Regions from separate parts of the Streptomyces sp. NPDC051214 genome, predicted to be linked through region 3. Evidence: riboswitches for the same ligand, from Rfam matches in the RefSeq annotation. Region 3 holds a riboswitch; each other region holds the start of a gene.
The links. A riboswitch is a leader RNA that binds a small molecule or an ion and turns the genes downstream of it on or off. The one in region 3 is predicted to bind cobalamin.

Region 1: linked by a shared signal. The riboswitch ahead of AB0M70_RS05175 (ABC transporter substrate-binding protein) and the one ahead of AB0M70_RS01355 (energy-coupling factor ABC transporter permease) in region 3 are both predicted to bind cobalamin.
Region 2: linked by a shared signal. The riboswitch ahead of AB0M70_RS07815 (prenyltransferase/squalene oxidase repeat-containing protein) and the one ahead of AB0M70_RS01355 (energy-coupling factor ABC transporter permease) in region 3 are both predicted to bind cobalamin.
Region 4: linked by a shared signal. The riboswitch ahead of AB0M70_RS25105 (ABC transporter substrate-binding protein) and the one ahead of AB0M70_RS01355 (energy-coupling factor ABC transporter permease) in region 3 are both predicted to bind cobalamin.

Annotation. Positions count from the first base shown of each region.
Region 1 is NZ_JBFBAT010000002.1:157,817-160,599, forward strand. It holds gene AB0M70_RS05165 (amino acid permease) at 1-870, shown strand, start outside; gene AB0M70_RS05170 (M67 family metallopeptidase) at 963-1,385, shown strand; cobalamin riboswitch at 1,349-1,506, shown strand; gene AB0M70_RS05175 (ABC transporter substrate-binding protein) at 1,550-2,503, shown strand; gene AB0M70_RS05180 (iron ABC transporter permease) at 2,545-2,783, shown strand, end outside.
Region 2 is NZ_JBFBAT010000002.1:766,864-769,646, reverse strand. It holds gene AB0M70_RS07820 (MBL fold metallo-hydrolase) at 1-749, shown strand, start outside; cobalamin riboswitch at 785-925, shown strand; gene AB0M70_RS07815 (prenyltransferase/squalene oxidase repeat-containing protein) at 1,053-2,270, shown strand; gene AB0M70_RS07810 (SCO2322 family protein) at 2,267-2,783, shown strand, end outside.
Region 3 is NZ_JBFBAT010000001.1:279,313-282,095, forward strand. It holds gene cbiQ (cobalt ECF transporter T component CbiQ) at 1-423, opposite strand, end outside; gene AB0M70_RS01350 (energy-coupling factor ABC transporter substrate-binding protein) at 430-819, opposite strand; gene AB0M70_RS01355 (energy-coupling factor ABC transporter permease) at 819-1,547, opposite strand; cobalamin riboswitch at 1,577-1,761, opposite strand; gene AB0M70_RS01360 (GNAT family N-acetyltransferase) at 1,847-2,485, opposite strand; gene tsaD (tRNA (adenosine(37)-N6)-threonylcarbamoyltransferase complex transferase subunit TsaD) at 2,485-2,783, opposite strand, start outside.
Region 4 is NZ_JBFBAT010000009.1:318,436-321,218, forward strand. It holds gene AB0M70_RS25100 (iron chelate uptake ABC transporter family permease subunit) at 1-195, opposite strand, end outside; gene AB0M70_RS25105 (ABC transporter substrate-binding protein) at 192-1,196, opposite strand; cobalamin riboswitch at 1,337-1,523, opposite strand; gene AB0M70_RS25110 (VOC family protein) at 1,531-1,995, opposite strand; gene AB0M70_RS25115 (helix-turn-helix domain-containing protein) at 2,001-2,783, opposite strand, start outside.

The sequences.
Region 1 (2,783 bases), on a different contig from region 3:
GGTGACACCGCGTCCGTCTCCCACCTGTGGGACCAGGGCGGGTTCTTCCCGAACGGCATCGGCTCCACGCTGATGACGCTGCAGATCGTGATGTTCGCCTTCCTCGCCGTCGAGCTCGTCGGCGTCACCGCGGGCGAGTCCAAGGACCCGAAGACCGTCCTGCCCAAGGCCATCAACACCGTGCCGTGGCGCATCGCCGTCTTCTACGTCGGCGCGCTCGTCATGATCCTCTCGGTCGTGCCGTGGACCTCGTTCCAGCCGGGCGTCTCGCCGTTCGTGGCGGCCTTCCAGGAGATGGGCCTCGGCATCGGGGCCGCGATCGTCAACTTCGTCGTCCTGACGGCCGCGCTCTCCTCCTGCAACTCGGGCATGTACTCCACCGGCCGCATGCTGCGCGACCTCGCGCTCAACGGCCAGGGCCCGAAGTTCTTCACCAAGCTGACGAAGAACGGCCTGCCGCTGGTCGGCACCACCTTCTCGGCAGCCCTGATGCTGGTCGGCGTCTGGATCAACTACCAGTGGCCGGGCGAGGCGTTCAACTACGTCGTCTCCTTCGCGACCATCTCCGGCATGTGGGCCTGGATCATGATCCTGGTCTGCCAGATCAAGTACCGCCGCAAGGCCGACCGTGGCGAGCTGCCGCAGTCCACCTTCCGGGCGCCGGGCGCCCCGTACACGAGCTGGTTCGCGCTCGCCTTCATCGCCATGGTCATCGTCATGATGGGCATCGACGAGGACGCGCGGATCTCGCTCTACGCGGCTCCGGTCTGGGCCCTGATCCTGGGCATCGGCTACCTGGTCATGCAGAAGCGCGACACGCAGTCGACGGACGGCGGCGAGACCGCCCCCAAGGACGTGCTCAAGTCCTGACCCCGGGCTGATCAGCCTGCCTGATCCCAGCATGTGGGCCGGTCCGTACCACTCTTCGGTACGGGCCGGCCCTTCTGCTTATCCTGGCTGCCATGCTGACCCTGACCCAGGCCCTTCACGACCAGATCGTCGCGCACGCGCGCCAGGACCACCCCGACGAGGCCTGCGGTGTGGTCGCGGGCCCGGAGGGAACCGGCCGCCCCGAGCGCTTCATCCCGATGCTGAACGCGGCACGCTCGCCCACGTTCTACGAGTTCGACTCGGGCGACCTCCTCAAGCTCTACCGCGAGATGGACGACCGCGACGAGGAGCCGGTGATCGTCTACCACTCGCACACGGCGACCGAGGCCTACCCCTCGCGCACCGACATCACGTACGCCAACGAGCCGGGCGCCCACTACGTCCTGGTCTCCACGGCCGACACCGACGGCGCGGGCGACTTCCAGTTCCGCTCCTACCGGATCGTGGACGGCGAGGTCACCGAAGAAGAGGTGAAGGTCGTCCAGGCATACTGAGCTTCACCTTTGAGGCGGCAGGACCCAGGAAGCCGGTGCGAGTCCGGCACGGTCCCGCCACTGTGACCCCACCCTTCGCGGGTGGGGCAGTCAGGAACTGACCTGCCGCCCTCTTCTCCCACGACGCAGGGAACGCGGAAATCCCCTGGAGGAGGCGCTCAGCCATGCCCCGCCCCATACGCGTGCTCATGACCGCGGCCCTGCTGCTCCCGCTCGCCGCCTGCTCGTCCTCCGACGGCACGGACGCGAAGCCGGAGTCCAAGGCCCCCGGCTTCCCGTACACGGTCACGAACTGCGGCGTGAAGACGACGTACGAAGCACCCCCGAAGCGCGCCGTGACGATGAACCAGCACGTCACGGAGGTGATGCTGGAGCTGGGCCTGAAGGACCGCATCGCGGGCACGGCGTACCTGGACGACAAGGTCCTGCCGAAGTACGCGAAGGCGTACGCGGACACCCCGGTCCTCGCCAAGGAGTACCCCTCGTACGAGAAGCTCCTGGCCACGAACCCCGACTTCGTCTACGGCGGCTACGCGAGCGCCTTCCAGGCAGGCGAGGGCCGCAGCCGCGAAGCCCTCGCGAAGTCCGGCATCGAGAGCCGCCTGAACGTCGAGGGCTGCGCCAAGAAGCCCGTCTCGATGGACGACGTCTACAGGGAGGTCCGCGAGGTCGGCAGCACGTTCGGGGTGCGGGCGCGGGCGGACAAGTGGGTGGCCGCGGCACAGCGCGAACTGGCGCAGAGGGAGGCGAAGTCCAAGAAGCCCGTCCCGGTCTTCGTCTACGACAGCGGCGACAAGTCTGCCTTCACGGCAGGCGGCCGGGGCATCGGCAACGACATCATCGAGCGGGCGGGCGGCCGCAACGTCTTCGCCGACCTGGACAAGTCCTTCGGCGACGCGTCCTGGGAGTCGGTGGTCGACCGCAAGCCCGAGGTGATCGTGATCCTCGACTACGGCGGCACGACGGTGGCCCAGAAGAAGAAGCGCCTCCTGGACGACCCGGTCCTGGCGAACGTCCCCGCCATCAAACACAAGCGCTTCGCGGTACTCCCGCTGTCGGACACGGTGGCGGGGGTACGGGCCCCGGCGGCGGTGGGGAAGCTGGCGGACCAGCTGTGAAATCTCAGCCCGTCCGGCGGGTATTCCAGCCCGTCCGGCGTTTGAGGACGAACTCGGCGAAGCCGGTGATGGACGGCAACCAGTCCGGGGTAAGGGCGGCCGCACGAACCCGCAGCCGCCTGAGCTACGCGACAGTCATCGCAGCGCTCTGCGCGGCACTGGCGGCAGCGGTCGTCGCCGGCCTCGCTCTGGGCTCAGTACGCATACCCACCGCCGACGTCCTGCAGATCCTGACGGGAGGTGCGGAACCGTCCCCGTTCCGCACCATCGTCCTGGACGT
Region 2 (2,783 bases), on a different contig from region 3:
TGCACGAGGCGGACGCCTCGGTCGTGCGCCGCACCCGGACCGGGCCGCCCGCCCGCTGGTTCGACTACATGGTGGAGAAGCTGACGGCCGCGGGTGCCCCCGCCGACCATCTGGCCCCTCTCCTCGCCGCCCGTGACGCGGGCCGCGCACCCCGGCTGCCCGGCCTGGCCGCCGCGCTCCCCGACCGCGGCATCACCCCCGGCGAGCTCCTCGAACTGCCTGGGCGCAGGCTCCGCGCGATCTGGACCCCCGGCCACACGCCCGGCCACGTCTGCCTGCACCTGGAGGAGGAGCACCCGGCGCGACTGCCCGGCCACGGCCGCCTGTTCTCCGGCGACCATCTCCTGCCCGGGATCACCCCGCACATCGGCCTGTACGAAGACCCCGACGACGAGACCGTGACCGATCCGCTCGGCGACTACCTCGACTCCCTGGAGCGCATCGGCCGCCTGGGGGTCGCCGAGGTGCTCCCGGCCCACCAGTACGCGTTCACCGACGCCCCGGGGCGCGTCCAAGAGATCCTGGCCCACCACGAGGAGCGCCTGACGGATCTGCTCGCCCTCCTCGCCGAGCCCCTCACCCCCTGGCAGCTCGCCGAGCAGATGGAGTGGAACCGCCCCTGGGCCCAGATCCGCTACGGCTCGCGGAACATCGCGGTCTCCGAGGCCGAGGCCCATGTGCGGCGCCTGGTGAAGCTGGGGCGCGCGGAGGCGGTGGGCCACGATCCCGTGCGGTACCGCGCGGTGTGACCTCCTGCCGGGGGCGGCCGCCTCGGGGCCCGTCCCCTACGGGCCGGTAGAGTGGCCCCGTCGTCATCATGCCCGTACGGGGGGAAGCCGGTGCGAATCCGGCGCTGACCCGCAGCCGTGATCCACGGTCCTCAGGACCGGTGGAGAGCCGGATCGCCTCGTACGGAACGTGACCGGCTCGCGTCATCGGAACCGCCGATGACCGGCACCGTCGAGGTATACGGAGCCGGAGCCGCCCGGTGCCCGTGCCCGCACGCGCCCGTGCTGCCCCGCTCCCCCGCAGGGAGAGGCACCCGCCGCATCATGAACGTTCGCCGCAGCGCAGCGGTCCTGGCCGCCGTCGCCGTGTTCGGTTCGGCCGCCGCCCCGGCCGCCTTCGCGGACACCGCGTCCCCGTCGCCCTCCGCCAAGCTGCCCTCCGGTCTGTACGGCGACGCGGACCCCAAGTTCGACGGGGTGTTCCGGCAGTCGTACGCCCTGCTCGCCCAGGACTCCGTCGGCGTGAAGCCCGCCGCGAAGTCCGTCGACTGGCTCACCGGGCAGCAGTGCACGAACGGCGGTTACGCCGCCTACCGCCCCGACGCGGGCGAGCCCTGCGGCTCCAAGACGATGTTCGACAGCAACGCGACGGCGTCGGCCGTGCAGGCGCTCGCCGCGCTCGGCGGCCAGCAGAAGACGGTCGGCAAGAGCGTCGACTGGCTGAAGTCCGTGCAGAACCAGGACGGCGGCTGGGGCTACAGCCCCGGCATGGACTCGGACGCCAACTCCACCGGCATCGTCATCGGCGCGCTCGTCGCGGCGGGCGAGAAGCCGCAGTCGGTGAAGTCGCAGGACGGCAAGTCCCCGTACGACGCGCTGCCCGCCCTCGCGATGAGCTGTGGCAAGGACGGCGGCGCCTTCGGCCTCGCCGACGTCAAGTCCGGCAAGCTCTCGCCGAACGCGGACGCCACCGCGGCCGGCGTCCTCGGCGCGCACGGCAAGGGCCTGGTCGTGGACGCGGCCAAGAAGAAGGAAGCCGCCCCGAAGTGCGCGAAGGCCGACACCGCCGAGCAGGCGGCGTCGAACGGCACGGGCTACCTCCTGAAGACGCTCGCCAAGGGCGACGACCACCTGATGTCGTCGATGCCCGGCGCCAAGAACATGCCCGACCTCGGCAACACCGCCGACTCCGTGCTCGCGCTCGCCGCGGCCGGTCAGCCGGAGCAGGCCGAGAAGTCGGCCCAGTGGCTGGCGAAGAACTCCGCGCAGTGGGCCGAGAAGTCCGGCCCCGCCGCCTACGCCCATCTGATCTTCGCCGCCCGCGCCGCCGGCCTGGACCCGCGTGACTTCGGCGGCGCGGACCTGGTCAAGCAGCTGGGCGCACAGGGGCCCGCCCCGCAGGCGACGGAGAAGGCCGCCGACGAGAAGAAGGACAGCGACGACGGCGGCGTGAGCATCTGGTGGATCATCGGCGTCGGCATGGTCGCCGGCATCGGCATCGGCTTCCTCTACAGCGGCAACAAGAAGAAGCAGCAGCTGTGACGCGGGGTCGCGCGCGGTGCGGGCGCCTGGTGATCGGGGCGCTCTTCGCCGCCCTGCTCGGTGTCCTCACCGCCGCCCCCGCGCAGGCCGCCGGGTACCGCTACTGGTCCTTCTGGGACCGGGACGGTTCCAGCTGGGCGTACGCGAGCCAGGGGCCGAGCACCGCGCGCCCCGACGACGGGGCCGTCCAGGGCTTCCGGTTCGCCGTGTCCGCCGACTCGAAGGACGCCGCGAAGCCGCGCGGCGCCGCCGACTTCGACACGATCTGCGCCAAGACCCCCGCCAAGGACGACCGCAAGCGGATCGCCCTGGTCATCGACTTCGGCACGCCGGGCGACGCCCCCGACGGGGAGAGCCCGCCGAAGGCGCGTACGGCCTGCGCTCAGATCGCGGACGACGCGACCAGCGCGGACGCGCTCGCCGCGGTCGCCAAGCCCCTGCGCTACGACAGCAACGCCCTGCTGTGCGCCATCGCGGACTATCCGAAGTCGGGCTGCGGCGAGCAGGTCTCGG
Region 3 (2,783 bases):
GACCGGCGCCGGTACGCCTGCCTTCACCAGGCGGGGCAGCAGGTCCGACATGGGGGTGGTGAAGGCGAAGAGGAGGACGCCGAGCGAGGCCGCCGACGTGCGCAGGAGCAGTCCGCCCGCCCGCTCGGGGCCGCCGTCGGCGAGCGTGACGAACCCCTCGGGCCCGCCCAGTTGGACGAGCAGCGTCAGGGCACCGGTGACGCAGAAACCCAGGGGCACGCGGTAGGCGCGCCACAGTTTGCGCGGCGGCACGGCGGCGGGTCCGAGGAGCACGGCGAGCGCGGCGACCAGGACCAGGGCGGCTCCCGGCCAGGGCGGCAGGGAGACGGCAAGGACGGTGAGGCCGAGCCCGAGCACGGCTTTGTCCACGGGGTGGCGGCGGCGCCAGCGACTGCTGTGCGCCGCCGCGTCGATGGGCAGCACGCCGGGTCAGACCTGCCCGGTCCCGGCCCGGGTGTGCTCCTCGTCGACGGCCTGCTCCGCGGTGGCTGTCCCGGTGCGCTCCGCCTCGGCCCGCGCGGCGTCGGCGCCCTGACGGCGCCCCTTGCGCAGACCGAAGTAGTAGGCGAGGACGCCCGCTCCGAGCGCCGCCTGCAGCGCGAAGAGCGCCGACTCGATCTCCCCCGAGGGGGGTTCGTACAGGGGCGAGAACCAGGGCTCGTAATCCGGCTCTATCTCGGTGATCGCCGTCTCGGCCTGGGCGTCGGCCCCGGCGAACGGCTCCTTCTCGTCGTCGCCGAGACCGAGCGCCAGCGGCAGCACCGCCAGCGCGGCGACGATGAGGAGGAGCAGGGTGTTGATCTTCGCGTTCCGGCTCATCAGGCGCTGGCCCCCGTCTCGGTCTCCGTCTTGCTGCCGGTGTCCGCCTTCTCGGACGGCTTCGTGCCCTGGAGCAGCACGCCGAGCCGCGTGAGCTCGCCCTTGCTGGACTGCACGAGCAGCCGCATCACCACGACGGTGAGCAGACCCTCGCTGACGGCGAGGGGGATCTGCGTGACGGCGAAGATGCCGCCGAACTTGCCCAGGGCGCCGAGGAACCCGCTGCCGGGGTCCGGGAACGCCAGGGCGAGCTGGACGCTGGTGACGCAGTACGTGGACAGGTCGGCGACGAACGCGCCGAAGAACACGGCCACCATGAGCGGCACGTCGTACCGCTTCAGGAGCCGGTAGACGGCGTATCCGGCCCATGGCCCGACGATCGCCATGGAGAACACGTTGGCGCCCAGTGTGGTGAGCCCGCCGTGGGCGAGCAGCAGCGCCTGGAACAGCAGCGTGATGGTGCCGAGCACCGCCATGATCGGCGGCCGGAAGAGGATCGCGCCGAGCCCGGTGCCCGTCGGGTGCGAGCAACTGCCGGTGACGGACGGGATCTTCAGCGCGGAAAGGACAAAGGTGAACGCTCCGGACGCGCCCAGGAGCAGGGTGCTCTCCGGGTGTTCCTTGACCTCACGGGTGAGGGAGCGGACTCCGTGGACGACAAACGGCGCGGACGCTACGCCCCAGGCGATCGCGTGCGCCGGTGGGAGGAAACCCTCGGCTATGTGCATGGCTAAGCAGACCCTCTCCAGCACCTCGTGGATGGACAACGCGCCTTGGCCGGTCTCCTGGCTGACGGGTCGTACCGACCGGACTCCGCCTTCCCGGGCGCGTGTTGCGCCCAGTGGCTGCCGCGAGGGCTGGAGCCGGACTTCCCGATCACAGTGGCGAGGGCCGCACCGGCATCACACCGATTTCCCGAGCACCAAGGCGTGGTGACCCTAGTGCGGAATCCAGTGACCTGACAACTTGCGGGACCGCTCGACCTGTGGCACGCGCGAGCGCACATGACCAGGGCGTACGCCCCTGGTCAGCCCATGTGCACCGGCCCGTGCGCGCCCGGCGTACGCCCCGCTCCCCGGGAGGTCGCCCCTTCTGTGCCGCAGGACACCGCGAGGGTCCTGGCGGGGTGGCGGGGCCCGAGGAAGACGACGACGCCTTTGCCGTCGGGTGAGGGGTGGGTCGCCTGGGTCCAGCCCTGGCGGCCGTAGAAACCCATGCCCTGCGTCGACCGGACCGAAGTGAGCAGCCAGGCACGGCCGTCGGGTGCGCCCGCGGCCACCGCCTCGAGCAGGGCCGCCCCGACCCCGGTCCCCTGCGCCCCGGGACGTACGGCGAGTTCGTCTATCTCACGCGCGCCGCACAGCCACGACAGGGCGCGCCCGGCCCCGAGTCCGGCGGCCGCCTGCGGATAGCAGCGGTCGGCGGGAAAGGGGTCGGGAGTGATCCACCCGGTGGCGAATCCGGCGATGTCCGCCCCATGCCGGGCGATGGCCGCGGTGAAGCCGGGACGCCGCACGTCGCCGCCGAGCCGGACCAGGAACTGCGCCACCCGGTCCTCGTCCTCGTGCCAGGGCGGCGGGCCGAAGGCTTCGGCGTAGACCGTGCGCAAGGCGTCGGTGTGCGCGAGCAGTTGCGCGCCGCGCAGGACGTGGACGACCGCCGTCATCAGGCCGCCTTCGCCGGGGCCGTTCCCGGCTGCAGGGCCGCGTACTCCAGCGGGGCGGACGGGTCGATCGACACGTCCAGGGGCGCGGGCGCGGCCCCTGCGCGTACGAGCAGATCGCCGACGGCGGCGATCATCGCTCCGTTGTCGGTGCACAGGGTCATCGGGGGGACGCGCAGGCGCACGCCGGCTGCCGCGCACCGCTCCTCCGCGAGCGACCGCACCCGTGAGTTCGCGGCGACCCCGCCGACCACCACGAGGGTCGTGACCCCGTGGTCGCGGCAGGCGGCGAGCGCCTTGC
Region 4 (2,783 bases), on a different contig from region 3:
GACGATGCCGTCCCGGATGGGCGTCAGCTTCGCCTCCCCCCAGCCGAGGTGCGCCGCGACCGCCGACCACACGTCGGGTACGGAGATGTCCGCGGGGCCGATGGTGACGGCCACCGCCACGGAGAGGGCGAGGGCGGCGAGGCCCGCCGTCCAGAGCAGGGCGGAACGTATGCCGCCCGCGGCGGCCGTCCTCACTTGTCGAGGCCGAACTCGCGCAAGGCGGCGGCGACTTGCTCGATGCCGTCCACCGTGCGGATCGTCGGGTTCATGGCCTGGCCGCTCAGGAGTACGTACCGCTTCTTCTTCACGGCGGTCAGGTTCTTGGTGACCGGGTTGGACTCCAGGAACTCGATCTTCTTCTTCGCGCTCTCGGCCGTCTGCGACTTGCGCGTGAGGTCGCCGATGACCAGGACGTCCGGGTCGCGGTCGGCCACCGTCTCCCAGTTGATCTGGGGCCACTCGTCGCGGGTGTCGTCGAAGACGTTCTTCACGCCGAGTTCGCGGGTGATGATGCCCGGCGCCCCGCAGCAGCCTGCGATGTAGGGCGCGTCGGAGTTGGCGAACCAGTAGAGGAGCGACGTGTCGGAGGCGGCATCAGCGTTCTTGATGGGCTTCGCGGCCTTCGCCACCCTGCCCTTGAGCTGCGCGATCAGCCGTTCGCCGCGCTTCTCGACCCCGAACGCCTTGGCCAGGTCCCGCACTTCGCCGTAGACGGTGTCCATGGTGAGCGTCTTGACGCGGCTGCCGTCGCCGTCGCCGCTGTTGTCCTTGCCCGCGCAGTCGGAGGGCGAGACATAGGCGGGTACGCCGAGCTCGGCGAACTTGGCGCGGTCGGCGACGCCGCCCTTGCTGACCGTCGCCACGAAGGAGGCGGTGACGAAGTCCGGTTCCTTGGCGAGGACCTTCTCGAAGGAGGGGTAGCTGTCGGCGAGCCGGTCGACCTTGGCGTTGTCCTTCTCCAGGCCCTTGAGCACCGGGTCCGTCCACGTCCCGGTGCCGACCATGCGGTCCGCGAGGCCGAGGGAGAGCAGGATCTCCGTGGAGCCCTGGTCGAGGGAGACCGCCCGCTGCGGCGGCGCCTTGATCTCCGCCTTCTTGCCGCAGGAGGTGAGGGTCAACGGGTAGCCGGCGGCCTTGTCGTCCGTGGCGGAGGAGGTCGTGGAGCCGCCTCCGCACGAGGTCAGGGTGACGGCCAAGGCCGTGGCGAGAAGAACAGACGTACGTACACGACGGACGACAGACGTACGTACACGACGGGCAATGGAGGACACGAGATCCCTTGAGTCTCACGGCTCATACGCGGAGCCTGGCCTGCTTCGTCACCTCCGCCGCCCGGTACGCGGACGAAGGTGCCAGCAGGTCTTCGGACTCGGGGATCGGCCGGGCGGGGCGCCTTCCCAGGCGTCCATGGACGCCCAGTGGCCGTGGCCCCGCCCGTTCCCCCTCACCGCTGCGCGTCAGTTCCGGATTCGCACCGGATTCCCTGGCCCTGGTGTGGGTTGACTGGCGTGCGCAAGCTATCACGCGAGGTCAGGACGGCTGCTGGGGCCTCGGTGCGCCGCGGTAGGTGCCGAAGGACCATTTGTTGCCCTCGGGGTCGGCGATGGCGAACTCCCGGCTGCCGTACGGCTGGTCCTCGATCTCGCGGATGATCTCGACGCCCGCGGTGCTGAGCCGCCGGTAGAGGTCGTCCACGTGGTCGGTGACGACGTACGCGCCGAAGGTGCCGGGCTTCAGGCACCAGCCCTGGGACTTCTCGTCGTACGAGCCGAGCATGATCGCGCCGCCCTCGGGCCAGTCGAGCTCGGCGTGGGCCACGCGGTCGCCGTCCTCGTAGACGGCGGTGCGCAGGAAGCCGACCGTGCCGACCAGGAAGTCGATCAGTGCGGGGGCGTCGTGCGCCTGGAGGGTCGGCCAGACGGCGGGGGCACGCCCCTCGGCGTCGGGGGCGGAGGCGGACCGGGGCTGCTGGTTCTGCTTCTCGGTGGTGTTCATGGGGCCTACTCTTCGCCCCCGCCATGGCTCCCGGCTTGGATATTCCGGCACTCTTCGGCCAGCCAGGCGCTGGGGCTCGCGCCGGTGTACTGGCGGAAGTCGCGCACCAGGTGGGAGTGGTCGTAGTAACCGCACTCCGCGGCGACGCGGGCCAGGTCGGGGGCCGCGCCCGCCGCGACGGGGCGTACGACGGCGTTGCGTGCGCGCTGGAAGCGCATCAGGCGCCCTGCCTGCTTGGGGCTCAGGCCCGTCTCGGCGCGGAAGAGGGTGGTGAGGCGGCGCTCGCTGAGCGCGACGTGCCGGGAGAGCCCGCGCAGGGTGCCCACGCCCTGGTGCCGGGCCAGCCAGGCCCAGGCCTCGCCGACCTCGGGCCGTACGGAGCCCGCGGAGGTGGCGTCGGCCGCGCGCTGCCGCAAGTAGGCGGACAGGGAGGCGAACCGCTCCTGCCAGCCGCCCTGTTCGCACAGCAGCTCCCGCAGCTCGGCGGCGCGCCGCCCCATCACCTCCGCGCCGGGCGTCACCAGCTCACCGGCGAGTTCCGCCGCCGGTACGCCGAACAGGGCGCGGGCGGCCAGCGGGTGCACGGCGAGCTGGATGCCCGCTTCGTGCTCGGGCCGTACGACGTACGCCGGGGTCTGGTGGAGGCCGCCGATGACGATGTCCGTGCGGACGGCGCCCCAGGTGCCGGCCTGCTCGGGGGTGGCGCCGGTGACGACGAGGCCGTCCAGCGAGAAGATCAGCGTCAGGTACGGGGACGGCAGGCCGCGGTGAACGCCCGGCCGCTCGCC